Regions from separate parts of the Ensifer sp. ENS06 genome, predicted to be linked through region 3. Evidence: predicted binding sites of a transcription regulator. Region 3 holds the regulator's gene; each other region holds the start of a gene.

Region 1 (7,400 bases), 420 kb from region 3:
CGCCGCCGCCTATGAGGAAAGCGCGCTTCCTACGGCGTGAAGCCGCCTGCACGCGTCTTTTGTCTTCCAAATGGCCGGAAAACCGGTATTAACGAACACCGGCCATCACGGAGACCGGACGAGGTTCATGACAAAATACGACGTGCTGACGATCGGCAACGCCATCGTTGATATCATCGCGCGCTGCGACGATGCTTTTCTCAATGAAAACGGCATCATAAAGGGCGCCATGAACCTCATCGATGCCGAGCGAGCCGAGTTGCTGTACTCGCGCATGGGCCCGGCGGTCGAAGCCTCCGGCGGCAGCGCCGGCAATACGGCTGCGGGCGTTGCCAGCCTCGGCGGCCGCGCTGCCTATTTCGGCAAGACCGCAAGCGACCAGCTCGGCGAGATCTTCGCCCACGACATCCGTGCCCAGGGCGTCTATTTCCAGACGAAGCCGCTCGAAACCGTGCCGCCGACGGCGCGCTCGATGATCTTCGTCACCGAGGACGGCGAACGGTCGATGAATACCTATCTCGGCGCCTGCGTCGAGCTTGGCCCCGAGGACGTCGAAGCCGACGTCGTCGCCGAGGCCAAGGTCACCTATTTCGAAGGTTATCTCTGGGATCCGCCGCGCGCCAAGGATGCTATCCGCGAAACCGCACGGATCGCCCACGCGAATGGCCGCGAGACCGCGATCACGCTGTCGGACAGCTTCTGCGTTCACCGCTATCGCGACGAGTTCCTGGAACTCATGCGCTCCGGCACGGTCGACATCGTCTTTGCCAACAAGCAGGAGGCGCTGGCGCTCTACGAGACCGAGGATTTCGATCTGGCGCTGGAGAAGCTCTCGAAGGATTGCAAGCTTGCGGCGGTAACGCTCAGCGAAGAGGGTTCGGTTGTCGTGCGCGGCGACGAACGCGTTCGGGTCAGCGCAACGCCGATCGCCCAGGTTGTCGATACGACCGGCGCCGGCGACCTCTATGCCGCCGGCTTCCTTCACGGCTACACGACCGGGCGCTCGCTCGAAGACTGCAGCAAGCTCGGCAATCTCGCGGCCGGCATCGTCATCGGCCAGATCGGGCCGCGGCCGATGGTCTCGCTGGAAACGGCCGCCAAACAGGCTGGTCTCGCCTGATCCGACCGAATTGATTTTTGGTTAAAGACGGGCGCGGCCTTACTTGAAGGCCTCGCCCGGATAGGCGCCCCAGATTTCGCCTTGGGCGATCCAGCCTTCGACGCCTTGCGCTTCGGCATGGCACCAGTCGCCATTGCACTCGCCGACTTTCACGATGACGCCGGGCTCCATGCGGGCGACGATCGGGGAATTGCCCTGCGCGTCGCGGCGCATGTTGACGAAGACGCCTTCGCCCTTGCCGCGCATCCAGGGGGCTGCAACGGCTGTGCGGTCGCCGGAAAGCAGCGCCTGGTTCACCCAGCCTTCGGTGCCGTCGGCGTCGCGGATGCGGCGCCAGTTGTCGTATTCCTGAATGATCTCGACCGGCACGCCCGGCTTCATGTAGCGGAAGGCGACCGCGTAATCGACGCTCGGGCCGATCCGCAGATTGACGCTCTTGGACTTCAGGCTGACGAAGCGCGGCAGCGGCAGCCCGCTGGCGCCCTTGGCGGCCTGAGCGTAAGCCGCTGACGTCATGATCGCGGCGCCAAGGCAGGCGGCGATCAACGAGAGCGAGAATCTGGAAATGACGTGACGCATGACGAAGCCCATTTTCCGTGGCACTAGCTTTTGCAGGCGCAGTTCACTTGAGGCCCATGGGTCGGGCGGAAATCGCGGGGACGACGACGCGAGTTTTGTTTGTCTTCCCGGTGGGGTCTGGTAGAAATTGCGGCTACAGGGAGAAAGTATCGCCCAACTTGGTTAAGGACCCGTCAACAAGGCCCGTCGCAGCAATGACAAGCAAGAAGAAGCCCACGGTCTACATCACCCGCAAATTGCCTGACATCGTCGAGACGCGCATGCGCGAGCTCTTCGATGCGGAGCTGAACATCGACGACACGCCGCGCAGCCAGCCGGAACTCGTTGCCGCGGTGAAACGCGCCGACGTGCTGGTGCCGACGGTGACCGATCGCATCGATGCGGCGCTGATCGAGCAGGCCGGCCCGCAGCTGAAGCTGATCGCAAGCTTTTCCAACGGCGTCGACAACATCGATGTCGATGCTGCGGCCCGCAAGGGTATCACCGTGACCAACACGCCGAACGTGTTGACCGAAGACACCGCGGACATGGCGATGGCGCTGATCCTCGCCGTGCCGCGCCGGCTTGCCGAAGGTGCGCAGATCCTGACCGATCGCAAGGGCGAATGGGCTGGCTGGTCGCCGACCTGGATGCTCGGCCGGCGCATTGCCGGCAAGCGCATCGGCATCGTCGGCATGGGCCGGATCGGCACCGCTGTCGCCCGCCGCGCCAAGGCCTTCGGCCTTTCGATCCACTACCACAACCGCCACCGGGTGAAGGCGGAAACCGAAGAGATGCTGGAGGCGACCTATTGGGACAGCCTCGACCAGATGCTTGCCCGCGTCGATATCGTCTCGGTCAACTGCCCGTCGACGCCGGCGACCTACCACCTGCTCTCGGCACGGCGATTGGCGCTGATGCGACCGGACAGCTACATCGTCAACACCGCCCGCGGCGGCATCATCGACGAGACGGCGCTGATCAAGTCGCTGCGTGAAGGCAAGATCGCTGGCGCCGGCCTCGACGTCTTCGAGAACGAGCCGGCCGTCAATCCGAAGCTGATCAAGCTTGCCGGTGAGGGCAAGGTCGTGCTTCTGCCGCATATGAGCTCGGCGACGCTTGAGGGCCGCATCGACATGGGCGAGAAGGTGGTGATCAACATCCGCACCTTCTTCGATGGCCACCGACCACCGGACCGCGTGCTTCCGGGCCGCGACTGAACGCGAAACGCCGTGCGGCCGTTCATCCGGTTCGCTCAAGCCCGGAAGCTAAAGTGTCTTGCGCATCTCGATCGCCGTCGGCCGGGTAAAACCGGGATGGCACATCGTGCCGCTCTGGACGAAGCCCCAGGCGGCAAAGGCGCGGTGATTGTCGATGAGTTCGATGCGGGTGAGGAGCCTCAGCGCCGGCAGCTTCAGCGCACGCGCCGTCGCCTCCGCTTCGGCGAGCAGCAGCCGACCGATACCCTTTCCTTGCGTCTCAGGCGCGACGGCAAGCTTGCCGATATAGAGGCAATCGTCCTCCGGTTTGCAGAAGATGCAGCCGACGAGCCTTTCGCCGTCGCGGACGCCGAAGGCGATCTCGTCAGCGATCTTCTGCCGGAGCAACGCGATGTTCAACGCATGCGCCGACGACGGCGGGTCGATCCGCCCGTCCATGTAGGAGAAGGCGCCAAGGATCAGCGCCAGCAGTTCCTCGTAGCGGTCGAATGCTTCGTCGATGCGAAAGATCTGCACCATGGTCGGCCTATGCTCTGCGGCGATAGCGGATGGTGTTGAACTGTGCCGTCAGCGCGTCATACATCAGCAGCCGTCCGACCAGCGGTTCGCCGAAGCCGGCGATCACCTTGATTGCCTCCATCGCCTGCAAGGTGCCGATGACGCCAGTCAGCGCGCCGACGATGCCGGCCTCCGCGCAGGAGGGCACGACACCGGCCGGCGGCGGCTCGGGAAAGAGATCGCGATAGGAGGGGTTCGGCCGTCCATCGGCGCCGGCGCTGTAGGGCATCAGCACCGTCAGCGATCCGTCGAAGCGGCCGACGGCGCCGGTCACCAGCGGAATGCCGACCGCTGCCGCCGTATCGGCGGCGAGATAGCGCGTATCGAAATTGTCCGAGCCGTCGATCACCAGGTCATATTGCCGGAAAAGCGCCTCGGCATTGTCGGGGTTGAGCCTGAGCCTGTGTTCGTCGACGCCGACATGCGGGTTGAGGGCGGTGATCGCCTCGGCGGCCCGCTCGACCTTGGCGCGGTCGATGTCTTCAGTGCGGTGGATGATCTGCCGCTGCAGGTTGGAAAGCGCGACCGCATCGTCGTCGACGATGCCGATCCGGCCGATGCCGGCGGCGGCAAGATAGACGAGCACTGGAGCGCCGAGCCCGCCGGCCCCGATCACCAGCACACGGGCCGCCTTCAACCTTTGTTGCCCGGCACCCCCGATCTCCGGCAGTACGATATGGCGGGCGTAGCGGGTGATCTCCGATTGGTCGAGCTTGTTCTCACCGGTCATGGCAAAATCCTCCTCGGTGACCTCTGCTTATCCCGTAACACTGCCGTGCGAAACCGTCAGAAAGCGGCCGCGTTCGCCCAGCGCCTCGAACATCGCTTGGTCCGTCCCGGTCATGAAGGCCTGGCCGCCAAGGCCGTCGACGAGATCGAACAGAGCGGCGCGCCGGTTGACGTCGAGATGGGCGGCGATCTCGTCGAGCAGCAGGATCGGCGCGTGGCCGGTCATGTCGCCGACGAGGCGCGCATGCGCCAGCACCAGGCCGACGAGCAGCGCCTTCTGCTCCCCGGTCGAGCAGCGTGCTGCCTCCATGTCCTTCTCGCGGTGACGCACGAGCAGGTCGCTCCGGTGCGGCCCGTCGAGCGTGCGCCCCGCCGCGGCGTCGCGCGGACGCCCATCACGCAGCATCGTCAGATATTGTTCTTCCAGATCATAGGCCGGACGATGGCCCTCGTCGTCGAGAAAGCCCGACAACGCCAGGCGCGCCGAGGGAAAGACGCTTTCATCGACAGTGCGCTCGACCAGCGCCGTCAACAGACTGAGCATTTCCTGCCGCGCCAGCGCCATGGAGACGCCGAGACCGGCCATCTCCTTTTCGATCGCCGTCAGCCAGGAAGGGTCCGGGCGGAATTCACCGAGCAGCCGGTTGCGGCTGCGCATCGCCCGGTCGAATTCGCTGGCGCGACGGCCGTGCTCCGGATCGAGCGACAGCACAAGACGATCGAGGAAACGCCGCCGGTCGGCCGAAGGCCCGGTAAAGAGCCCATCCATCGATGGCGTCAGCCAGAGGACGCGCAGGTGATCGGTCAGTTCGTCGACGGTCGCTGCCGGTGTTCCATTCAGCCGCAGCCGCCGGGATTGCCCTTCCGTGACGCCGGCAGTCCCGGTGCCGATCTCGACGGTTCCCTCCATGCCCTCGACTTCCGCAAAGACCGAGAACCCGTCGCCGGCACCGACCCGGGTCACGTCCGCATAGGCTGCGCGCCTGAGGCCGCGGCCGGGCGAAAGGAAAGAGACGGCTTCCATGAGGTTGGTCTTGCCGGCGCCGTTCTCCCCCGTCAGCACCACATGGCGCTGATCGAGCTCAAGCGAGAGGGCCGCATAGTTGCGGAACTCCGTAAGCTTCAGGCGGTTGAGAAAGACCTTGTTTGGCATCGGCAGTCCGGATTCGACGTTGGGCGCAGCTAGGACGAAAGCGCCTGCCAAGGCAAGGCGAAATGGGGCGCGTCGCCATATCGTGCAAGATAGGCCGATATCGACAGGGGAAAGGCGACAAACCCCTTTGATTCGGTGCTTTTCATAAAGGACCTAGTGAAATATGACAGCCGCATGACAATCCACAGATGGATATACGTGTGATGCTGGCCTGGTTCCGCAAACTTCTTCCCCGCGAGGATCGCTTCTTCGACCTCTTCGCAAAACATTCGCGCACCGTCGTCGGTGCTGCCGATGCGCTCGACAAGGTTCTCGCTGGCGGCGACGATCTGGAAAGACACTGCGACCGGATCGTCGCGCTCGAGGATGAGGCGGACCACATCACCGCCGAGGTGCTGCTGGCCGTGCGCCGGTCCTTTATCACGCCCTTCGACCGCGGCGACATCAAGGATCTGATCCAGTCGATGGATGATGCCATCGACATGATGCACAAGACTGTCAAGACGATCCGCCTTTACGAACAGAAGAGCTTCGATCCCGGCATGCGCGAAATGGGCACCACGGTCGTCAAGGCCGCGCACCTGATCGCCGAGGCCATTCCGCTGCTCGATAGGATCGGCGCCAATCACGACCGCCTGATCGCGATCGCCGAAGAGGTCACCCGCATCGAGGGCCGCTCCGACGAACTGCACGAACAGGGCCTCAAGGACCTGTTCCGCCGCCACGGCGCCAGCAACCCGATGGCCTACATCATCGGCAGCGAGATCTATGGCGAGCTCGAAAAGGTCGTCGACCGCTTCGAGGACGTCGCCAATGAAATCAGCGGCATCGTGATCGAGAACGTCTGATGGATGCGACGCTCGCCTTTCCGTTGCTCGTCGGGCTGATCGGCATCGCGCTGTTCTTCGACTTCCTGAACGGTCTGCACGACGCCGCCAACTCGATCGCGACGATCGTCTCGACACGGGTGCTGAGACCGCAGTACGCGGTCATGTGGGCGGCCTTTTTCAACTTCATCGCCTTCCTGTTCTTCGGCCTGCACGTGGCCGAGACGCTGGGCAAGGGCATCATCGATCCCGGCATCGTCACGCCGCTGGTGATCTTCTCGGCGCTGATCGGCGCAATCGTCTGGAACATCGTCACCTGGCTCTTCGGCATCCCGTCGAGTTCGTCGCACGCGCTGATCGGCGGCCTCGTCGGTGCCGGTCTTGCGAGCACCGGTTTCAGTTCGATCGTCTGGACCGGCCTCCTGAAGACCGTCGGCGCGATCTTCATGTCGCCGGCGATCGGCTTTTTCCTGGCGCTCATGCTGGTGCTGATCGTTTCCTGGATCTTCGTGCGCCAGACGCCCTTTGCCGTCGACCGCACCTTCCGCGTCATGCAGTTCGTCTCGGCCTCGCTCTATTCGCTCGGCCATGGCGGCAACGACGCGCAGAAGACCATGGGCATCATCGCGGTGCTGCTCTACTCGCAAGGCTATCTCGGCTCGGAGTTCTATGTGCCGTTCTGGGTGGTGATCACCTGCCAGGCGGCGATCGCGCTCGGCACGCTGTTCGGCGGTTGGCGCATCGTCCACACCATGGGCTCGAAGATTACCAGGCTCAATCCGATGCAGGGCTTCTGCGCCGAGACCGGCGGAGCGATCACGCTTTTTGCCGCCACCTGGCTCGGCATCCCGGTCTCGACCACCCACACCATCACCGGCGCGATCATCGGCGTGGGTGCCGCGCGTCGCGTTTCGGCCGTGCGCTGGGGGCTTGCCGGCAATATCGTCATTGCCTGGTTCATCACCATGCCGGCCGCAGCGGCGATTTCGGCGCTCGCCTACTTCACCATCGATCTGCTGTTCTGATCGATCTGGAAACCGTCTCCCGCCTTCATAAGCAGGCGGGAGACACCCATCATTTCGAGACCCGAGGCGCGGGGCTGCTCTGCCCACCCTGGTGCAAGGTCAGGCTTTCGGCTCGGTCGCCTTTGAGCGTGAAGCTGATCTGGGCATCGATGAGCTTCGTAAAGAAGCCGTGCTCGGCCTCCGGAAGGATTTCGAGCCGGTCCTGCCCGG
Region 2 (7,400 bases), on a different contig from region 3:
GGCTCGGGCGAGGGAGCGCATGGGTTTCCACAGCATATCAGACCCCTCCGATGCGGATGGTTGCGAAGCGCTCGATCTGTTCGCTCGGCATGGCGAATGTGAACAGGTTGAAGATTGGCAGGTCGCCGGCGTCGTATTTGATTCGGACGGTGAACTGGTTTGCGTTGTTGGCGTCGTCCCTGACGGTGACGGTCATGCGCGACGACTTGATGAAGGCCTGATCCATCGTCGTGCGACGGATATAGTCGGTCGCGAGCCGTTCACGCTCGGTTTGGGAGAGGCCGGCGATGGCTGTGCGGGCGGCATCGGCAGCAATCTGCTGGATGGAATGGGCGGCACTGAGATAGACGCCATAGGCGATCAGGGTCAGCACGCACATGAAGAAGAGTGGTGCTATTATTGCAAATTCGATCGCAGCGGCCCCGTCCCGGCCGCCTAACAGGCGCTTGAAGTTGGACATTGCAGCATCTCCGCGTACCCACGTTGCTGTATTTCTCGAATGTCCCTGCACCCATAACGTGATCCTCAAATATTAATTTTTTCATACTCCGATAAGTTGTTGAATCCCAATGAATTTCGCGAATGTTGCAAAATGTGTATTCACAGTTGAATTAGTATTTATGAAAATGAGCTAGTTTTCGCCTGTCGCGGCGGCTGCGCGCCCGCGTCCGGGCGCCGGATCCGCGCGAGGGCAGGCTTGCCTATCGCCAGCGCATCGTCCCGGTTCGGCCCGGGTCCGGTCACTCCTGTCCTGGGGGCGTGCGATAGCGTTCGAGCTGCCGGTTGAGCGTCGCCAGGTCCGCGCGCAATTCGGAGATCTCGCGCAGCAACACGTCGTCGACCTTGTGATGCAGCGCGATCAGTTCGACTTCCGACTTGAGATTGACTTCGTAATCCTTCGAGGCAGCGAAGCGGTCGCGCTCCGCCTGGCGGTTCTGCGACATCATGATGACCGGCGCCTGCAGCGCGGCGAGCATCGAAAGCATCAGGTTGAGGAAGATATAGGGGTAGGGATCGAAGGCGCCGGTGGCGAGCAGAATGGTGTTCAGCAAAACCCAGAAGACGAGAAACCCGCAAAAGCCGATGATGAAGCTCCAGGAGCCGCCGACGCGGGCGATGTTGTCTGCGAGCCTGTCGCCGAAGGAGAGCCGTGCCGTGAAGGCGGCATGTGAATCGGTGGCGAGCGTGCGTCGGTCCCGGGCATGGGTAAGAATGCGGCGCTCGATCTCCCCGAGCTCGCTAAGCGGCTTGCCGAAAAGCTGTTTCGATATGTCATTGAAGTGCGGCATGGCGATCTCCGGAGTTGGCCGGAGACAATCTAGCGCGTCAGCGCCGCAAGGAAATCAGGCGGTACGCGAAAATGCCGCAAGGACCGGAGCGGTTGCTGGCCGCTCCGGTCTTCGATCAGTGGGTTTCGACGCTGGCGAAGAGATCAGCGTGTGACTTGAAGAACCGGTCGGTCGAGAAGCGGTCGCCGAACATCATGTCGTGCTGCAGGAAGCGGTAGTCACGCAGGAGTGCCGGCACCTTCGGCTGGCGCGACCACTCGGCGACTTCCTTGCCATTCTTGCGGATCAGCATGTAGCGGTCGACAACGCGGTACTGGTCATACACCTTGCCGAGGAAGCCGGTGTAGTAGGGGTGCTCGTAACCGGACTGCTTGAGGATCTGATAGGAGAGGAAGGCCGGGCTGATGGTGCCGACGTTCTTCTTCGGGCCAGTCTTGTTCGACCAGACGACGAGCGGCGTTTCATGCTGCGCCTTCATCTGCTCCTTCGAACCTTTGCGCTCCGCCGTCACACCCTTCATGAAACCGGTGCTGGTATAGACGGTGTTAAGCGGCGGCAGATGGTCGCCAAAAAGCACGATAACCGTTTCGCGATCGCGGTTTTTGGCCCAGTCCATCAGCTTCTTCAGGCTGTCGTCAGCCTCCTTGATGCCCTGCGCGTAGGTGGCAAGCACCTGGCGGTCGGCCTCGGGCAGGTCGCCTTCGACCTTGATGGTGTTGTTGGCGTAGCGGTTGGCCTCATAGGGGCCATGGCCCTGGAGTGTGACGGCGAAGAAGAAGAACGGGTCGTCCATCGCGTCGGCCTGGCGGATGATCTCGTTGGTCAGCGAGTCGTCCGAGGCGAAGATGCCGCGCTTCTGCATCGGTGGCATGTTCTCTTCCGACTTGAACATGTCGAAACCGAAGGCCTTGTAGACGGCGGTGCGGTTCCAGAACCAACTCTGGAACGGATGGATGGCGCGCGAGACGTAGCCTTCGCCACGGAAGAAAGTGGCAAGCGACGGGATCGGATTGCGGATGTACTGCTGGTACGGGATGCTGCCGTAAGGCAGGAACGCGTTGGAGAAGCCGGTCAGCGCCTCGAACTCGACGTTGGCGGTCATGCCGCCGAACTCCGGCGAGAAGACGTTGCCCGACTGCATTTCGCGGATCGTCGGCATCGGGTCGGGCGACAGCTTGACGTTCGGCAGGCGGGTCGGATCCCAGAAGGATTCGCTCATCAGCACGATGACATCGGGCTTGCCGCGGTGCGAGGTGCCGGCGGGAAGCGGCTTCACCGGAATGCGGTCGATCGCGTCGGCCATGTAGCCGGCGGGCGCGCTGACATTGGCCATCGGCAGGTTGATCGCAAAGGCGAGCGCAAAGCCGTTGTGCTTATAGTTCTCGGTCTGGTCCCACATGATCGGGATGACCTTCAGGCGATCACGGATCCAGGAGAACTGGTTGTAATCCATGATGTTCCAGAAGGCGACGAGCAGCGGCAGCGCGAAGGCCAGGCGGGCGACACGCTCGCGGGTCGTCAGCTTCGGGAAGGTCCGCCAGGCAAAGCGCAACAGGAGGGCGATGGCGACGACGGTGGCAACCAGGCCGACGGCGATGCCGACCGCCGTCCACGGACGGTCCTTCACCAGCACGGGCATCAGCTCCATGATCTGGCGGCCGAACAGGAAGTCGGTCGGATAGAGCGGATCGGACAGGAACACCTGCTTCTGCTGGCAGATGACGGCCGGAAGAAGTGCCAGCGGCGCGATCACCACGGCGGACTTGTGCTCGCGGCCGAAAATACCGTCGACAGCGAGCAGAATGAGAAAGAATATGCCGATGGTCGTCAGCGCCGGGCGCGTCGGGTCGAGGACATAGGAAAGGGTGTCGGTCAGCGACTGACGGACGATCAGTTCAACGGCGAAGACAAGGGCAGTTGCAACGAACAGGGAGAACAGGGCGCTGCGCGTGGAAGCGAGCGTCTTGGCGTGCCGTGCGGCGAAGCCGGGTCGGTCGGCATAGACACGTGAGCCTCGCGCGACAGCGGAATCGATACTGGCCAACATATTCTCCAATTTCATAAATGCGTCGTGTAACTGTCATACGCCCGTCATTTTGAACAGGGGATGAATGGTTTCTCAACGGGAATGGAGGGTGGCTTTTCGTGGCGTGAAGCCGCACGAACGGCCCAGTATAAGGACCGGGAAAAACAGAAGTTTTCGGTTTTTTTCGCGTGGCTGCGATTGGCTGTGGGTATTTTTCCGCAGATTGCGCTAAAGAACATTGCGAAAGTCAGATGCAATCGTTCAGGACAGACCGACAGGCCCGCTCATGACCGCCCATAAAAACGCCCCCTCGCTCCTTCGTATCGCCGTTGCCCAGCTCAATCCGACCGTGGGCGACATCGCCGGAAACCTGGCCAAGGCGCGTGAGGCGCGCGCCGATGCGGCGCGACAGGGCGCCGATCTCCTGCTTTTGACGGAGCTGTTCATTTCGGGCTATCCGCCGGAAGACCTTGTTCTGAAGCCGGCCTTTCTCAAGGCCTGCCTCCAGGCCGTCGAAAAGCTGGCCGCCGAGACGGCCGATGGCGGCCCGGGCGTCATCATCGGCTTCCCGCGCCTGTCGAAGACCGGCCGACATAACGCCGTGGCAGTACTCGACGATGGCAAGGTGATCGCGATTCGCGACAAGGTCGATCTGCCGAACTACGGCGAGTTCGACGAGAAGCGCGTCTTCGATCCGGGCGAGATGCCGGGACCGGTCAATTTCCGCGGTGTGCGCATCGGCATTCCGATCTGCGAGGACATCTGGGGCGATCTCGGCGTCTGCGAGACGCTGGCCGAAAGCGGTGCTGAAATCCTGCTGTCGCCGAATGGTTCGCCCTATTATCGCGGCAAGGTCGACGTGCGCCATCAGGTCGTGCTGAAGCAGGTGATCGAGACGGGCCTACCGATGATCTATGCCAACCAGCTCGGCGGCCAGGACGAACTGGTCTTCGACGGCGCCAGCTTCGCCTTCAACACCGACAAGTCGCTCGCCTTCCAGATGAGCCAGTTCGAAGAGGCGATCTCGATCGTGGAGTGGAAGAAGGGCGAGAGCGGCTGGCATTGCGAGCACGGCCTGAAGTCGCGCCTGCCGGAGCGGGAGGAGGCGGATTACCGCGCATGCATGCTCGGCTTCCGCGACTATGTGAACAAGAACGGCTTCAAGAATGTCGTGCTTGGCCTCTCCGGCGGTATCGATTCCGCCATTTGCGCAGCGCTCGCCGTCGATGCGCTCGGCGAGGAGCGGGTGCGCACGGTCATGCTGCCCTACCGCTACACCTCGCAGGAATCGCTGAAGGACGCCAAGGAATGCGCCGAGGCCCTCGGCTGCCGTTACGACATCGTGCCGATCTCCGAGCCGGTCGAAGGGTTCCTCAGCGCACTCTCCGATACGTTCGAAGGCACGGAATCCGGCATCACCGAGGAGAACCTGCAGAGCCGCACCCGCGGCACGATCCTGATGGCGATCTCCAACAAGTTCGGCTCGATGGTGGTGACGACAGGCAACAAGTCGGAGATGTCGGTCGGCTATGCCACGCTCTATGGCGACATGAACGGCGGCTTCAACCCGATCAAGGACCTCTACAAGATGCAGGTCTATGCCATCTCGAGCTGGCGCAATACCACGGTTCCTCCGGGCGCGCTTGGTCCTTCCGGCATCGTCATTCCGCAGAACATTATCGACAAGGCGCCTTCGGCCGAGCTTCGTCCCAACCAGACGGACCAGGATTCGCTGCCGCCCTATCCGGTGCTCGACGACATTCTCGAATGCCTGGTGGAAAAGGAAATGGGGACGGACGAGATCGTCGCCCGCGGCCATGACGAGGTGACCGTTCACCGGGTCGAGCATCTGCTCTACATCGCCGAATACAAGCGCCGGCAATCGGCGCCGGGCGTCAAGATCACCAAGAAGAACTTCGGACGCGACCGCCGCTACCCGATCACCAACCGCTTCCGCGACCGGGGCTAGGCGATGGATATCCTCTCCGAAGAGACGGACGGCCGACAGGGCCGTCCAGATTTTACGGACGAGGAAATCCGGCTCCTGCGACTGTGGTCGGCAAGCGACGTTTCCGCCGGCCGGCAGCTTTCGGCGCAGATCGGCTATTTCGCGACGCCTGCGATCTTTGGGGTCTATGGCCTTGCGACCGGAAGCCTCACCGTCGTCGGCGTTGCCTTCATCTGCATCCTGCTCCTGCTGGCCTGGGGTCTGGTCACCACCTGGCGGGACCGACGCGATTCCGTTCTGATGCAATCGGTCTGTTCCAAGGTTCTGGCGACCCTGCCGGCGGGTGAAGACAAGAAATAGCGGCCTCGTCCGGGAGAGAAGAGCATGCGGAGTTCCGTCGAGATCCATGACATCGCAACAGGTGAAACGCGGGTTGTCTGGCAGACGGACCGGCTGGTCGAGGCACCGAACTGGTCGCGGGACGGCTCACATCTGATCATCAACGGTGACGGCAGGCTCTATCGGCTTGGCCTTGATGGTTCCGAACCGGTGGAGATCGATACCGGTTTTGCGACGCTCTGCAACAACGACCACGGCCTCTCCCCGGATGGCACCACGATCGCGATCAGCGACAAGACCGAGTTCGGGAAATCGGCGATCTACCTGCTGCCGGTCGAAGGCGGCACGCCGCGGCTCGTCACCCGCAACCTGCCTTCCTATTGGCACGGCTGGTCGCCCGACGGGAACACGGTGACCTATTGCGGCATCCGCGACCAGGTCTTCGACATCTATACGATCTCCGTCGACGGCGGCGAGGAGCGAAGGCTCACCCATGGGGAGGGCCGCAACGACGGGCCCGATTGGTCGGCAGACGGCGAATGGATCTATTTCAACTCGAGCCGTACCGGCCAGATGCAGATCTGGCGGATCCGCCCGGACGGCAGCGACGTCACGCGCATCACCGACAGCCCCTATGGCGACTGGTTTCCGCATCCGTCGCCTGACGGTAAGCACCTGCTGGTGCTTTCCTATGACGGCGACGTCTTCGATCATCCGAGGGATCTCGATGTCCGGTTGAGGCTGATGGACCTGGACGGCGGCAATGCCCGCATCCTGTTCGAGCTCTTCGGGGGGCAGGGAACGATCAACGTTCCCAACTGGGCGCCCGCAGGCGATCGTTTCGCCTTCGTCCGCTACGGACCGGAAAGCTGACCGCGCTGGACAAGTATATCGAGGCCATGCTAGCGATGAGGTCGTTCGCAGGGCACATCCGATCCGCGGGAAGGGCAAGGCCCACCTGTCTCACTGAACTTGGTTGCCACACCTCTTTTCAGTCTGTGGGCGCGGATACCGGACGTGAATGAAAGGAGGTCTTTCATGATCACGCGCGATCTTTCCGCGAACATTACCCTCGATGCGATCCGCAAGCAGGCCAAGGCCTTTTTGAAGGCCGTCAAGGCTGGCGATGCCAGTGCAAGGCAGCGGGCGCTTCCCTATTTCTCCGAACCGACCGCAATGGGCCTTCAGGATGCCCAGCTGGTGCTTGCCCGCGAATTCGGCTTTGCCAGCTGGACGCGGCTGAAGCGGCATCTGGAGAAAGCCGAGGCCGGCACGCCGTCGACCGAACAGGTCGCAAACCGCTTTCTCGCTCTGGCGACAGTCTCCTATTTCGGCGACGTCGCTGCCGATCCCGAGCGGTTCGCTCAGGCACTCGACCTTCTCAAGGACCATCCTGAGATTGCCGGGGACAACATTCACGTGGCCGCTGCGCTCGGCGACGCCGCGGCGATCGACCGCTTTCTCGATCGCGACCCGAAACTCGCAGAGAAGCGCGGCGGTCCGTTCGACTGGGAGCCGTTGCTCTACGCCGCATATGCCCGCGTTCCCGGCCGCTCGTCGCTGCCGGCGGGCGCCCGCCTGATTGCGCGCGGGGCCGATCCGAACGTTTACTGGCTCGACGACGGCCAGTATCGTTTCACGGCTTTGACCGGCGTCTTCGGCGAGGGCGAGGCGGGACCGGAGCGGCAGCCACCGCACCCGGATTGCCTTGTCTTTGCGCGGCTGCTGCTTAATGCCGGTGCCCGAGCCAATGACAGCCAGGCGCTCTACAACCGGATGTTCGAACCGGACAATTCCT
Region 3 (7,400 bases):
GCGCACTGAAGCCTCTTCGCCGTCGCGCGCGACCGGGCAGCCGGCTCAGACGAGCCCCATGCACCAGGCAATGACCGACTTCTGTGCGTGCAGCCGGTTTTCCGCCTCGTCGAAGACCACCGACTGCGGGCCGTCGATCACCTCGTCGGTGACCTCTTCGCCGCGGTGCGCCGGCAAGCAGTGCATGAACAGCGCATCGGAGGCCGCACGCTTCATCAGCGCTTCATTGACCTGGTAGGGCTGGAAGACGTTGTGCCCGCGGGCGCGATGTTCCTGGTTCATCGAGATCCAGGTGTCGGTCACGACGCAATTGGCGTCGGCGACGGCCTGTTCGGCGTCATGACACAAAAGGACCTCGCCGCCATTGTTGCGCGCCCAGTTCAGGAACTTGTCCTGCGGCTCGGAACCGAGCGGCACGGCCATGTTCATGCGGTATCCGAAGCGGGCAGAACCTTCGATCAGCGAATGCAGCACGTTATTGCCGTCGCCGGTCCAGGCAATCGTCTTGCCCTTTACCGGACCGCGATGCTCCTCGAAGGTCAGGATATCGGCCATGATCTGGCAGGGGTGCGTATCGTCGGTCAGGCCGTTGATGACGGGGACCGTCGCATGCTCGGCCAGTTCCAGAAGGCGGCGATGGTCGGTGGTGCGGATCATGATGGCGTCGACGTAACGCGAGAGCACCTTGGCCGTGTCGCCGATCGTCTCGGCGCGGCCGAGCTGCATTTCGGTGCCCGACAGAAACAGGGTTTCGCCGCCGAGCTGGCGCATGCCGACATCGAAGGAAACGCGGGTGCGGGTGGAGGGCTTTTCGAAGATCATCGCCAGCATCTTGCCGGCGAGCGGCTTCTCGGCAGTTCCGGCCTTGGTCGCCGCCTTTCGGACGCGCGCATCGTCGATGATCGTCCGGAGGTCGGCGGCCGTCATGGCCGAAAGATCGAGAAAATGTCTGGTGCCTGCCATCGTACTCGGTTCCTGTCTGAAAAATCGGTCCCCGGTGCGGCACGCTATCGACGTGCCCGCACGGAGGTCATTCTAACGCCTTAGTCGGCCCTGGGTCGCTACCTTCAGGCCGCGGCGTTGCCGCTTGCCTTGCGAACCGCCTCGGCGGCGCGTTCGATACGTGCGAGCCCCTCGCGCGCCTCTTCCGCCGTCACGGTCAGCGGCGGCAGAAGACGCAGGACATTTTCGCCCGCCGGCACGGCCAGGAGCTTTTCGGCGCGGATTTCCTTCAGCAGATCGGCCGAAGGGCCCTTCACCTTGATGCCCAGCATCAAACCGTCGCCGCGGATGTCCTCGATGACATCAGGGAAACGGTCCTTGAGCGACGCAAGGCCCTGGCGGAAGACCAGCGCGACATCGCGCACATGCGTCAGGAATCCGTCGGCCAGAACGACGTCGAGCACGGCGTTGCCGACGGCCATGGCCAGCGGGTTGCCGCCATATGTGGAGCCATGCGTGCCCGCCACCATACCAGATGCGGCTTCCTCAGTCGCGAGGCAGGCGCCGAACGGGAAGCCACCGCCGATACCCTTGGCGACCGCCATGATATCCGGGCGGATATCCGCCCATTCATAGGCAAACAGCTTGCCGGTACGGCCGACGCCGGTCTGGACCTCGTCGAGGATCAAGAGCAGGCCGAACTCGTCGCAGAGCGCGCGCAGTTCCTGCATGAATTCCTTGGTCGCCGGACGGATGCCGCCCTCGCCCTGGATCGGCTCGATCAGGATCGCTGCGGTTTCCTCGGTGATCGCATTCTTGACCGCGGCGATGTCGCCGAACGGAACCTGGTAGAAGCCCGGCGCCTTCGGCCCGAAACCTTCGATGTATTTCTGCTGACCACCGGCGGCGATCGTCGCGATCGTGCGGCCGTGGAAGGCGCCTTCGAAGGTGATGACGTGGAACTTCTCCGGGTGGCCCTTGGAGAAGTGGTAACGCCGTGCCGTCTTGATGGCGCATTCCAGCGCTTCCGCGCCCGAATTGGTGAAGAAGACCTTGTCGGCAAAGGTCACCGCCGTCAGCCGGCGGCCGAGGCTTTCCTGGCCCGCAATTTCATAAAGGTTGGACAGGTGCCAGACCTTGTCGGCCTGCGCCTTCAGCGCTTCGACCAGGTGCGGGTGCGCGTGGCCGAGCGAGTTCACGGCAACGCCGGCACCGAAATCGAGATAACGCGTACCGTCTTCAGCGATCAGCCAGGCGCCCTCTCCTCGCTCGAAACGCAACGGCGCGCGCATGTAGGTATCGTAAAGCGGCGTGGTTGCAGTCATGCGAGGCTCTCCTTCACTCCAGATCGACATCGATCCCGCGCCTCACGCGGGCCGATAAAAATCAAAAATGCCGCCTTTCGGCGGCGCAGGCACTATTCCCATTTCGCGCTGCAATGTCAACAAAACCAAGCCTTGCAGCGCAACATGAAGGGTCGATTCCTGGCAGCAGAAAAATCGTCCGGGAGGGCTTGCAAAAATGCAACGCTGGCCGAGCAAGTTGGGGAAAACTACGAAATCGATTCGGCCTGATTCCTGGGACTCTTGCCACAGAGTCCAGCGGTCAGTACGTTAACATTCAATTACTAGACGCATGCGGCGGACCTAGTCACCAAAAGAGTTATCGCGTTTGCAACCCCGGGGTTTAGCCGGGGTGCGGTGAGGGATTCTGCCATCCCCAACGCTGAGAACGGAGAGTGCAGAAATGAACTGGACTGACGAGCGGGTGGAGAAACTGAAGAAGCTTTGGTCCGAGGGCCTGAGCGCAAGCCAGATCGCGGCGCAGCTCGGCGGCGTCAGCCGTAACGCTGTCATCGGCAAGGTTCACCGCCTGAGCCTGCCAGGTCGCGCCAAGGCCGGCGGCAGCACCACGACGGCAGCCCGTCCGAAGCGCCCGACTTCGGCACCGCGCGCACCGAACTACGCTTCGCGCGTTTCGACCCGCCCGGTTGCACGCGCGGCCGGCGCTGTCGTTCTCAAGGAAGAAATCGAAGTCGATCTCGTTGCCGAGCAGGATTTCAGCACCCGCACCGACGTTGTCGTGCCGATGTCGCGCCGCCTCGAGCTGACCCAGCTCACCGAGCGCACCTGCAAGTGGCCGATCGGCGACCCGCTGAAGGAAGAGTTTCACTTCTGCGGCAACGATTCCCCGGAAGCCTCGCCTTACTGCACCTTCCATGCTCGGCTGGCCTACCAGCCGTCGGGGGAGCGCCGCAGGGCTCGCTAAGAAGCTGGACCGCATTGATAAAGGAAGGGGCCGATCGGCCCCTTTTTTTGTTGGCGACTTTCAGACCGCTCAGCTTTCGAGCGAATAGCCGGCGCCGCGAACGGTGCGGATCACGTCGGGCATGTTCGAGAAGTTCAGAGCCTTGCGCAGACGACCGACATGCACGTCGACGGTTCGCTCGTCGACATAGATGTCATGCCCCCAGACGCCATCCAGAAGCTGCGAGCGAGAGAAGACGCGGCCCGGCGAGGACATGAGGAACTCCAGAAGACGGAACTCGGTCGGGCCGAGGCGCACTTCGCGGCTGCGGCGATGAACGCGGTGGGTCTCGCGGTCGAGTTCGATGTCGCCGCAGCGAAGCAGCGTCGAGAGCACCTCGGGCTTTGCCCGGCGCAGCATCGCCTTGACGCGCGCCATCAGCTCCGGCGTCGAGAAGGGCTTGACCACGTAGTCGTCGGCACCCGTCGCCAGACCCCGGACGCGCTCGCTTTCCTCGCCGCGCGCCGTCAGCATGATGATCGGCAGACGTTCGGTCTCCGGACGCTGGCGCAGCCGACGGCAAAGTTCAATGCCGGAAACACCGGGCAGCATCCAGTCGAGGATAAGCAGGTCGGGCAGCCGCTCCTGAAGCCGGATCTCCGCCTCGTCGCCCCGCAGGATCGTATCGACGTCGAAGCCCTCGGCTTCCAGATTGTAACGCAGCAGAACGCTCAGCGCCTCTTCGTCTTCGACTACGGCGATTTTTGGCAACATCAGGTAACGTCTCCTTACCGCGGGCGGCCTTTGGGCTCATCGGCCCGGCCGGCGCTCAGACACTCTAAATCTGGAGCACATCCGCCGTTTTCAAAGGCGGGGCGAAAACCGCATGCTTCAGATACAGGAATTCGGGGCCGCGACCGAAGCCGCGACCGGATCAGATTTCAAAGGGCATGCATGCTTACGGCGCGCTTGGCGCTCAGTCGTTGACCGAGCCCAGCGTCGACGTGGTGTCATCCTTCGGACGCTCGCCTTCCGGCTGAGCACCCGTCGCCATGTAATAGATCGTCTCAGCGATATTGGTCGCGTGGTCGCCGATGCGCTCGATGTTCTTGGCGCAGAACAGAAGATGCGTGCAGGGCGTGATGTTGCGCGGATCTTCCATCATGTAGGTCAAGAGCTCGCGGAACAGCGAGGTGTAGATCGCGTCGATCTCCTCGTCACGCTCGCGGATGCTGTTGGCCTTTTCCGGCGAGCGCGAGGCGTAGACGTCGAGCACTTCCTTGAGCTGGACGAGAGCGAGCTCTGCCAGATGCTCGAGGCCACGGGCGAGCTTGCGCGGAATGCCGGAGCCGGCGACCGCGATCACGCGCTTGGCGGTGTTCTTGCCGAGGTCGCCGACGCGTTCCAGATCGGAGGCGATGCGGATCGACCCCATGATCTCACGCAGGTCGGCGGCGACCGGCTGACGCTTGGCGATCGTGACGATCGCCTTCTCACCGATCTGGCGCTCGGCGTCGTCGAGGACGGTGTCGTCCGAGATCACCTTCTGTGCGAGAGCCAGGTCGGAGTTGACCAGCGCGCGAACGGACTCGGCGACCATCTGTTCGGCGAGGCCGCCCATCTCCGAGATGCGGCGCGTCAGGTACTTCAGTTCTTCGTCATAGGCGGACATGATATGCATGGACATGATCGTCGATCCTTACGGGCGCTTTGCAGTTACTGTTGCAGCCTTATGCGGCCTCAGCCGAAGCGGCCCATGATGTAATCCTGGGTGCGCTGGTCATCCGGATTGGTGAACATCTTGTCGGTGTCGTTCTCCTCGACGAGATTGCCGAGGTGGAACATGGCGGTGCGCTGCGAAACGCGGGCGGCCTGCTGCATCGAGTGGGTCACGATGACGATCGTGAAGTTCGTGCGCAGCTCGTGGATGAGCTCTTCGACCTTGGCGGTCGCGATCGGATCGAGAGCCGAGCACGGCTCGTCCATGAGGATGACTTCCGGGCTGACGGCGACGGCACGCGCGATGCAGAGGCGCTGCTGCTGACCACCGGAAAGGCCGGTGCCGGGCTCCTGCAGACGATCCTTTACCTCGTTCCACAGACCGGCCTTCTGCAGGCTGGTCTCGACCACTTCGTCAAAGTCGGCCTTGGTGCGGGCAAGGCCGTGAATCCGCGGGCCGTAGGCGACGTTGTCGTAGATCGACTTCGGGAACGGGTTCGGCTTCTGGAAGACCATGCCGACGCGGGCGCGAAGCTCGACGACGTCGATCGTCGGGTCGTAGATGTCGTCCTCGTCGAGCGTGATCTTGCCGGTGACGCGGCAGTTCTCGATCGTGTCGTTCATGCGGTTCAGCGTGCGCAGGAAGGTCGACTTGCCGCAACCCGAAGGACCGATCAGCGCCGTGACCGTGTTCTCGCGGATGTTGAGGTTGACGTCGAAAAGCGCACGCTTCTCGCCGTAATAGACCGACACATCCTTGCCGATCATCTTGTAGGGCACGGTGTTCATTTTCTGATCCAGAGCCTTCTCGACTGCTGCTTCTGACATGATGTTCATAGTAATTACCTCACTACCAGCGGCGCTCAAAGCGACGTCGCAACAGAATGGCTCCAAGGTTCATGACGACCAGGAAGATGAGAAGAATGATGATTGCGCCGGAGGTGCGCTCGACGAAGGCGCGTTCCGCCTCGTTGGCCCACATGTAGATCTGCACCGGCAGTGCCGTCGACGGTTCCATAGGCGAACCGGGAAAATCGACGACGAAGGCGACCATGCCGATCAGGAGCAGCGGCGCGGTTTCACCAAGCGCGTGGGCAAGACCGATGATGGTGCCGGTCAGGATGCCCGGCATCGCCAGCGGCAGCACGTGGTGGAAGATGGTCTGCATCTTCGACGCACCGAGACCGAGGGCCGCCGAGCGGATCGACGGCGGGACCGCCTTCAACGCCGCACGGGTGGCGATGATGATCGTCGGCAGGGTCATCAACGTCAGCACGAAGCCACCGACGACGGCTGCCGAGCGCGGCATGCCGGCGAAGTTGATGAAGACGGCGAGACCCAGGAGGCCGTAGACGATCGACGGAACGGCCGCGAGGTTGTTGATGTTGACCTCGATCAGGTCGGTCAGCCGGTTCTTCGGCGCAAACTCCTCGAGGTAGATCGAGGCGGCGACGCCGATCGGAAGCGACAGCACCAGCACGATCAGCATCATGTAGAGCGAGCCGAGGGCAGCGACGCCGACGCCTGCCGCTTCGGGACGGCTGGAGGCGCCGAAGGTGAAGATGCCGGTGTTGAAGCTCTTCTTCAGGATGCCGGCGCTCGCCAGCTCGTTCATCCAGGTGACCTGCTGGTCCTTGACCTTGCGCTTGCCCTCATCGACCGAGAGATCGATCTGGCCCTTGAAGGCGGAGTCGATGTTGGCCTCGGCCAGCAGCGTGACAGGAACCGTCTTGCCGATGATCGACGGGTCGGCGGCGACCATGTCGCGCAGGAGCGTGCGGGAGCTCGCGGAAACCATGTCGGTCGCCTGCTTAACCTGCGGCCGCTTGGTGGCGTCGATGCCGAGCTGCTTGACGAGCGCGTCGCGCACCAACAGCGGATAGTTGGCGGTCATCAGCACCTTGCCGTCGGTCGCGCGTTCGCCTTTGGGGTCAATGACCTTTTCGGTGAATTCGATCGGCAGCGTAATCGTCGTCTGCTGGAATGCGGTGTAGCCGTTGGAAAAGACGGTCCACAGCAGCAATGCCAGGAAGAAGAGACCGGTGCTGATCGCGGCCATGCCGTAGAAGCGGAACCGGCGTTCGGCAGCATAGCGACGCTTGATGCCGATATCGCGCTTGGCGGATGCGGGACGGGCGGAGATCCGGACGGTCGGGGAAGCGATGTCGGTCATTCGTACTGTTCCCGGTATTTGCGCACGATGTAGAGCGCGTAAATGTTGAGGCCGAGCGTGATGACGAAGAGCGTGATGCCGAGTGCGAAGGCCACCAGCGTCTGCGGCGAGGTGAACTCGAGGTCACCTGTCAGCTGGTTGACGATCTTAACGGTCACCGTCGTCATCGGCTCGAAGGGATTGATCTGCATGCGGGCCGCCACACCGGCTGCCAGCACCACGATCATGGTCTCGCCGACGGCGCGCGAGGCGGTGAGCAGCAGCGCGCCGACGATGCCCGGGAGGGCTGCCGGAAGGATGACCTTCTTGACCGTCTCCG
Region 4 (7,400 bases), 710 kb from region 3:
TAAGTTGCAAGGCCGGCGTCGCCTGGGTGCTGGACGGCGAGGAAGAATGTGTCTGAGGTCGGGTTGAAGCAGGGGCCGCACATTTCGGCGCCGACCGGCACGCGGAAGAAGAGCTTCGACGTGCCACGGGCGGCGCCGTCCGTGTCGATCGCCCAGATGCCGTCGGTGCGGCCGGTGTCCTTTTCGTTGTTGCCGTCGGTCGATACCCAGAGGCGGCCATCGGTGTCGATGGCGCAATTGTCGGGCATGCCGAACCAGCCGTTCTTGGTGGTGGCAGTCGAGAACGAAGCGCCGACCTCGGCAACGCTCGGATCGCCGCACTTCAAGAGAACGTCCCAGCGGCTCTTCAGCGACGCGAAGTCGCCGTCGGTCTCGGTGATCTCGACGATGTGGCCGAAGGCGTTCTTGGCGCGCGGGTTGGCCGCGTCGACTTCTTCGGCCTTGCGCTTGGTGTTGTTGGTCAGCATCACGTAGACCTTGCCCGTCTTCGGGTTCGGCTGAACGTCTTCCGGACGGTCCATCTTGGTGGCACCGAGCGCGTCGGAGGCAAGACGGGTGTTGATCAGCACGTCCGCCTGCGAGGCAAAGCCGTTGGCTTCGGTCAGCGGGCCTTCGCCGTGCGTCAGCGGCATCCAGGTGACGGTGCCGTCTTCGTCGAACTTGGCGACATAGAGTGTGCCCTCGTCGAAGAGGTCCATGTTGGCGGCGCGATCGTCAGGGTTGAACGTGCCCTTGGTCACGAACTTGTAGACATAGTCGTAGCGCTCGTCGTCGCCGGAATAGAGCACGACGCGGCCGTCCTTGTTGACGATCGATTCGCAGCCTTCGTGCTTGAAACGGCCGAGGGCTGTGCGCTTCTTCGGCACCGACGTCGGATCAAGCGCGTCGACCTCGACGATCCAGCCGAAGCGATTGGCTTCGTTCGGCTCTTTGGAGACGTCGAAACGGTCGTAGAAGGACGCCCATTCATACTGGCCGCCCGGTGCGCCCAGCCGCTTCAGCTGCTTGTATTCCGGATGGTCCTCGGCAATCTCGCCGCCAAAATAGCCGTTGAAGTTTTCTTCGGCCATCATGTAGGTGCCCCAGGCGGTGACGCCGCCGGCGCAGTTGTTGAGCGTGCCGAACACCTTTTTGCCGGTCGGGTCGGACGGCGTCTTCAGGCGGTCGTGACCGGCGGCCGGGCCGGTGATCTGCATCTCGGTGTTGACGGTGATGCGACGGTTGTTCTTGCCGTCGAGAACCGGCTGCCACTTGCCGTCGACCTTGCGGATCTCGATGATCGTGCCGCCATGTGCGGCCATCTCGATGTCGACCAGCTCCTTGCTGTATTCGCCGAGAACGACCTTCTCTTCCTCGACTTCCTTGCCGTCCTTCGTCACCTTTTCCTTCACGACGCTGGCGAAGGCCGGGAACATCAGTTCGGCATTGGTGTATTCGTGGTTGACGACGAGCAGGCCGTGGTCGGCGCTGCCGTCGAGCGGGATGAAGCCAACATAGTCGTTGTTGTAGCCGAACAGCTTTTCCTGGGCAGCGGCCGTCTGGTTCTTCGGGTCGAACTCCGGGCTGTCGGCGAAGATCTTGTCGCCCCAGCGAAGCAGGACGTCGGCATCGTAACCTTCGGCGACATGGTGCTTTTCGTCGACGCCGGCTTCGATCTCGGTAAAGTCGAAGCGCGAACCGTCCTCGGCGCGTGCCTCTTCGGCGGTCAGGAGAGCGAGCGGGCTGACGGTGGTCGAGATCGCGGCAACTGCCAGCGAGCCGCCGATGAACGACCGGCGCGAGAAGCGGCGGTGGATGATGTCGCCCATTGTCGGATTGGCGGAACAGTTGTGGCCGACGTCTTCCAGCTCTTCCCTGCGTTCCGTCAGCGTCTTGAATTCGGTCTCTTCCGTCTGGGCGAGATGCTTGTCCATGATCGGGTCTCCTGGTTGAACGATGGAAACCACCGCGCAAGGCAGCGGTGTTCATCCGCCTGTACCAGCTGCCCCATGACAGTTCTGCGACATTTCCGTGAAGAGATTACAGCGCTCGGCCGTCTATAGATTTGGCGCTTGCATAAAAGTCTGTATGGTTGCGCGCGCCGGCGATTGCGACTGCCAGGGGAAAGTATGTTCGAACTTATTGCTTTAGCTGCCTTTATTCTGGCCCTGTCCGCCTATCTCGGCAACCGAAGGACGACCGAGCGTCTTGGTGCCGAACTCGCCGCCCTCAAGGCGGAGGTCGTGGCGCTGAAGGCCGCTCCGGGGGGAGGCGCCCCGGCTGAAACGGCGACCGAGGCGTTTGCGGCTGCGGACGAGTTGTCGGCCATGTCGGAGACGCCGGAGCCAGAGACGCTGGACGATGCCGCCTTCTCGGCCAGTGCGCGCGAGGGCGCGCGGATTTTCGGCGATGCGGAAGGAGCCGCGGCCAAAATCGAGGGCGAGGAGACGATCGCTGCCAGCACGGAAGCACCGCAGCCGGTCGCAACCGTACCCCGTCAGACCGAAAGCCTGGAAAGTCGCCTCGGCGCCCGTTGGGCCGTCTGGGTTGGCGGCATCGCGTTGGCGCTCGGCGGCGTCTTCATGGTCAAGTATTCAATCGATGCCGGGCTGTTGAGCCCGGCGGTTCGCCTGACGCTTGCTGCCTTGTTCGGCCTCCTGCTGATGGCGGCGGGCGAGGTCATCCGTCGGCGCGCGGTGCCCGTGATCGCCAACGAATTCCAGAACGCCATGATCCCCGGCATCCTGACGGCGGCCGGTGCCGTCACCCTCTTCGGGGTCGCCTATGCCGCCTATGGCATCTACGACTATATCGGCACGGGCACGGCCTTCGTTCTCCTGGCGGCGATTTCGCTCGCCACGGTTGGTCTGTCGCTGCTGCATGGGCAGGCGCTCGCTGGCCTCGGCCTGCTTGCCTCGCTGATCACGCCGGCGCTGGTTTCGAGCAACGAACCGCGCCCCTGGGTTCTTTTCGGCTTCCTCGCGATCGTTTGGCTCGCGACCCTGCTTGCATCGCGGCTGCGCCGATGGACCGTAGTGCCGACGCTTGCCAATGTTGGCATAGGGCTCTGGGGCCTTGCCTATGTCGCTGCGGCATCGCCCTTCGAAGCACGGCCGGTCGCTTTCGTCCTGCTTGTGATGATCGCCGGCATCGGACTTATCTGGCCGGCCGCCATCGAACGGGAGCCAGTGGCAGAAGCGCGCGAAGTGCGTGATGCGACTGAAGGGTCCGAAATGCTGGAGCCGACCGAAGCGACAACCCGACCCCGGGCCGTCGTCGGGCCATGGGAACGCCTGTTCGTTCCACCGCACGCGGCAATCTCCATTTCGGCCGCGATCGTCGTCACCATGCTTGCGCTCCTCCTCATCAGCCCGGCAGTCTATGCGGTCCGCTTTCCGGTGGCGGAGTTTGCAGTTGTCGTTGCGGCGCTGGCGGCGTTGGGCGCCTGGCGGACAACGGCAGTCTATCCCGCCGTGCTTTCAGCGGTCGGCGCTGTTGCTGGCGTCTGGAGCCTGACGGCGCTGAGCGGCGTGCTCGCCTATCTCGATCCCTCGCTGGCCGACGCTCTTCCGGCAGTCGTCCTGCCCGGGCGCACCGCGATGATCACCGCAATGCTGCTTGCGGCGCTGTTCGTCGCACTCGGCGGTTTCGTGCTGTCGCGCCGGCTCGTCGCCCATCCGCAATATTCGACACTCTGGGCGGGCATCGCCGCGGTCGTTCCGGTCGCGCTCGTCGCGATGTCGTTCCTGATGACCGGCAACTATTCCTTCGACCTGCCGCACGGCCTGTTCTCACTCGTCGCCGGGGCGGCGCTGCTGGCGCTTGCGGACTGGCTCTACCGCCGCGAAAGCGAGGCGATGGCGCGCGATACGGCGGCCGGCTTGCTGGTGGCCGGCTCCTTCACCTTTCTCGTGCTTGCCCTCCACGCCTGGACGGATGGGCTGGTCACGACGCTTGCGATCGCCGTGCTTGGAACGGCCTATGCGCTCGCCACGCGGATCCGCACCTGGCCGATTCTTCCGTGGATGACTGGTGCAGCGGCCGTCGTCGTACTCGGGCGCATCGCCTGGGAGCCGACGATCGTCGGTGCCGGCAATCTCGGCACTACGCCCGTCTTCAATGCGCTGCTGCCGGGCTACGGCATTCCCGCCGTGCTGCTTGCAGGCTCCGCCTATTTCCTGAGATCCTGGCCAGGCACGCGCGTGCGCAACCTGCTGCAGGCGCTTGCCAGCCTTTTCGTGCTGTTGACGCTCGCGATCCTGGTGCGCCATGCGATGAACGGCGGCGTGCTCGACAGCGCGGTGCCGACCCTCGGCGAGCAGTCGATCTACACGCTGCTGGCAATCGGCGCCTCGGCGATCTTCATGAGCCTCGACATGAAATCACCGAGCCCGGTCTTCCGCTACGGCGGCATGGGCCTCGGCGTGCTCTCGATGCTGTCGGTGCTTTCGGCGCATCTCCTCGGCCTCAACCCCTATTTCAGCGGCGAACTGCTGGGGCGTATCCCGTTCTTCGACCTGCTGTTGATCGGTTATCTGTTACCGGGGCTCGGCTATGCGGGGCTCGCCTGGTATGCACGCGACAAGCGGCCCTTGCCCTATGTCATGGCACTTGCGGTCAGCGGCGCGGTGCTTGCTTTCGCCTGGGCAAGCCTCATGGTTCGCCGTGCCTGGCAGGGGGAAAACATCGCGGACTGGAAGGGCTTTCTGCAGGGCGAGACCTACACCTATTCGGTCGTCTGGCTGCTGCTCGGCGTGCTGCTGCTGGTGCTCGGCTCGCGCTTCCATGCCAAGAGCATCCGCATCGCGTCGGCCGTTCTGGTCTTTGTTGCCGTGCTGAAGGTGTTCCTGATCGACATGTCCAACCTCGAAGGTTTCCTGCGGGCTCTGTCCTTCATCGGCCTTGGCGGGGTATTGATCGGGATAGGGCTCTTCTACCAGAAGATCTTGTCCGGCGTTGGCGCTGCACCGACGGCGCCGGCAAAGCCTGCCGAACAGCAATAGGACATCATGACAGAGATTTCGAAACTCGCGGCCGCCTTCGCGCCGCATGAGGAACTTGCGGCGGCGTTGCTGCCGCATGCCTTCGCCGCCGATGACGGCTCGCACGATGCCGCACATCTGATCCGTGTCTGGAAGAATGCCGCCCGCATCCAGGCGGAGGAGGGCAGTGAGGCGCGTTTGCTCGCCGCCGCGGTGCTGCTGCATGACTGCGTCTCGGTCGAGAAGAACTCGCCCCTGCGCACGCAGGCATCACGACTGGCCGCCGAAAAGGCGACGGGCATTCTGAAAGATCTCGGTTGGGGCACGGATGAGATTGCCGCGGTGGCGCACGCCATCCTGACGCACAGCTTCTCGGCGAACATCCCGCCGGAAACCCTGGAGGCGAAGATCCTTCAGGATGCCGATCGGCTGGATGCGATCGGCATGGTCGGCGCTGCCCGCTGCTTCTACATCGCCGGGCGCATGGGCAGCGGCCTTTACGACCCGCTCGATCCGCTGGCTGAGGCGCGGGCGCTCGATGACAAGGCCTTCGCCATCGATCATTTCGAGACCAAGCTCTTCCGGCTCGCTGACGGGTTCAAGACCGAGGCCGGCCGCCGTCTGGCTCACGAGCGTGAGCAGCGGCTACGCGACGTGCTCGCCATGATGCTGGATGAAATCTAGTTGCCGGGAAGGGCGTGGGGCGCTTTTCTGCGAGCGATTGTGCCGCGCCGATTGCACCGGAACATTTCTCCGTTTCCATCAAACCGAGAAATGATCTAGGCCTTTCAACGGATTGCAGCCGCCCGGTGAATCGGATCGTCAGGCGCTTGAATCAGTTTTTGAAGATGGAAGGAACTGTCCATGAAGGTGACCGGCCTCAACATTCATCCGCTGAAGAGCGGTCGCGCGATTGCCCGCGAGACGGTCTCGGTCAATCTCGACGGCGTCGAGGGTGACCGGCGTTTCATGCTGATCCAGCCAGATGGGCGCTTTATCACCCAGCGCGAACTGCAGACATTGGCGCAGGTTGAGGCGAGCCACATCGATGGCGGCGTGCACCTGAGGATGGGTGAGCGGGAGATCTCCGTCCGCTTCGATCCGGACCGTCGTCTGAACGTCGTCGTTTGGGGCAGCGAGGTCGATGCCGCCGTGTCGGATGAAACGACGGACGAGGTTCTCTCTTCATGGTTCGGCCGCCCGGTCAGGCTCGCCCATATGGACGCCTCGGCCGAACGGCTCGTCGGCGCCGAATGGGCAGGAGCGGCCGCACCCGTCGGCTTTGCCGATGGCTTTCCGATCCTGATCACGACCACGGGTTCGCTTGCCGATCTCAACCGGACGCTTGCCGAAAAGGGCCAGGAACCGGTCGGCATGGAACGGTTCCGCACCAACATCCTCGTCGACTGCGATGAAGCCTGGGAGGAGGATTTCTGGGAGAGCGTCGAGATCGGCGGCATCCGCTTCGATCTCGTCAAACCCTGCTCGCGCTGCATCATGACGACCCAGGACCAGATCACCGGCGAGCGCATCGGCGGCAATCCGATCCAGGGGTTGGCGGAGAAGCGCATGTCGGCCGACCGCCGCGTGACCGGCGTGCTCTTCGGCTGGAATGCGGTGCCGCGCAGCGAAGGCACCGTGAAGCTCGGCGATGAGGTCAAGATCATCGGCCGACGCGGCGAGCGCTGGCCGATGAAGGTGCGTGCTTCGGCTTAGTTCAGAAGCAATTCCGGAAACGATCGCACGCGTTTCTCGGTATCAAGCCCAGGGCGTGATACCGAGAAGCTTGGCGCCCAGATCCGAAAGGCTGGCGGGGGAGGCGTTGTGCTTTTCCCATTCGCGCGGGTCGCCGGGAAAGGCGTCGCGCTTCGGATGGTCGAGCTCGCGCCACAGGCGCACCCGTTCCTCGCGCTCGGCGACATTGCCCCATTCCGCCGGATGCATCGAAATGTACTGCGCCATGCGCACGCGGCCGTCGGAATGATTGGGTCGCACGCCGTGGGCCAGCAGGCTGTTGAAGATCATCAGGTCGCCGGCCTCCATCTCGATGTTGACGGTCGAAAGACCAGTCATGTCGGGGTGCATCGGGTCGCGGTCGGCGCTTTGAGTCTTCTCCCAGCTTTCGAAGTTTTCGAACAGTTCCGGCACGCATTGGAAGCCGCCGACGTCGCCGTCCTGCTTCTTGAGGCTGAGCACGCCCTGAACGCCGATCGGCAGCGGCCGGATTGAGGTGTCGACGTCCCAATGTATGAAGCCGTTGGGATTGCCCTTGACCTTCTTCGGTGGGTTGAGGTTGGCGCGGTCGATCGTCACCCACAGGTCCTCGCGGTCCCAGATGTCGACGAAGGCGCCGTAGATGCGCGGCTCCTGGCGGTTGTCCCAGAGATACTGGTGATTGTAGATCTCCAGCATGCCGGTGTTGTTGAGTTCCTTCATCTT

What was found. The regulator PhoB, encoded in region 3, activates phosphate uptake and scavenging genes when phosphate is short. The targets are predictions, from matches to a motif close to TGTCATNNANCTGTCAT.
Region 1: the regulator PhoB is predicted to act here: its motif matches at 5,502-5,518, upstream of IB279_RS00280 (DUF47 domain-containing protein).
Region 2: the regulator PhoB is predicted to act here: its motif matches at 3,368-3,384, upstream of IB279_RS09855 (LTA synthase family protein).
Region 4: the regulator PhoB is predicted to act here: its motif matches at 1,989-2,005, upstream of IB279_RS05855 (PhoX family phosphatase).

What each region holds. Positions count from the first base shown of each region.
Region 1 is NZ_JACVBC010000001.1:47,769-55,168, forward strand. It holds gene IB279_RS00245 (VOC family protein) at 1-40, shown strand, start outside; gene IB279_RS00250 (adenosine kinase) at 128-1,120, shown strand; gene IB279_RS00255 (SH3 domain-containing protein) at 1,160-1,711, opposite strand; gene IB279_RS00260 (D-glycerate dehydrogenase) at 1,894-2,898, shown strand; gene IB279_RS00265 (GNAT family N-acetyltransferase) at 2,947-3,414, opposite strand; gene IB279_RS00270 (molybdopterin-synthase adenylyltransferase MoeB) at 3,425-4,186, opposite strand; gene recF (DNA replication/repair protein RecF) at 4,214-5,338, opposite strand; gene IB279_RS00280 (DUF47 domain-containing protein) at 5,542-6,186, shown strand; gene IB279_RS00285 (inorganic phosphate transporter) at 6,186-7,190, shown strand; gene IB279_RS00290 (serine hydrolase) at 7,240-7,400, opposite strand, start outside.
Region 2 is NZ_JACVBC010000002.1:155,279-162,678, reverse strand. It holds gene IB279_RS09870 (TadG family pilus assembly protein) at 1-36, opposite strand, end outside; gene IB279_RS09865 (TadE/TadG family type IV pilus assembly protein) at 38-460, opposite strand; gene IB279_RS09860 (DUF1003 domain-containing protein) at 741-1,289, opposite strand; gene IB279_RS09855 (LTA synthase family protein) at 1,405-3,333, opposite strand; gene IB279_RS09850 (NAD+ synthase) at 3,602-5,284, shown strand; gene IB279_RS09845 (hypothetical protein) at 5,288-5,623, shown strand; gene IB279_RS09840 (TolB family protein) at 5,648-6,475, shown strand; gene IB279_RS09835 (ankyrin repeat domain-containing protein) at 6,641-7,400, shown strand, end outside.
Region 3 is NZ_JACVBC010000001.1:466,576-473,975, reverse strand. It holds gene argF (ornithine carbamoyltransferase) at 46-963, opposite strand; gene IB279_RS02350 (aspartate aminotransferase family protein) at 1,068-2,267, opposite strand; gene IB279_RS02345 (GcrA family cell cycle regulator) at 2,689-3,210, shown strand; gene phoB (phosphate regulon transcriptional regulator PhoB) at 3,280-3,963, opposite strand; gene phoU (phosphate signaling complex protein PhoU) at 4,166-4,879, opposite strand; gene pstB (phosphate ABC transporter ATP-binding protein PstB) at 4,930-5,745, opposite strand; gene pstA (phosphate ABC transporter permease PstA) at 5,759-7,081, opposite strand; gene pstC (phosphate ABC transporter permease subunit PstC) at 7,078-7,400, opposite strand, start outside.
Region 4 is NZ_JACVBC010000001.1:1,179,851-1,187,250, forward strand. It holds gene IB279_RS05855 (PhoX family phosphatase) at 1-1,913, opposite strand, end outside; gene IB279_RS05860 (DUF2339 domain-containing protein) at 2,109-4,982, shown strand; gene IB279_RS05865 (HD domain-containing protein) at 4,989-5,645, shown strand; gene IB279_RS05870 (MOSC domain-containing protein) at 5,826-6,677, shown strand; gene IB279_RS05875 (phytanoyl-CoA dioxygenase family protein) at 6,720-7,400, opposite strand, start outside.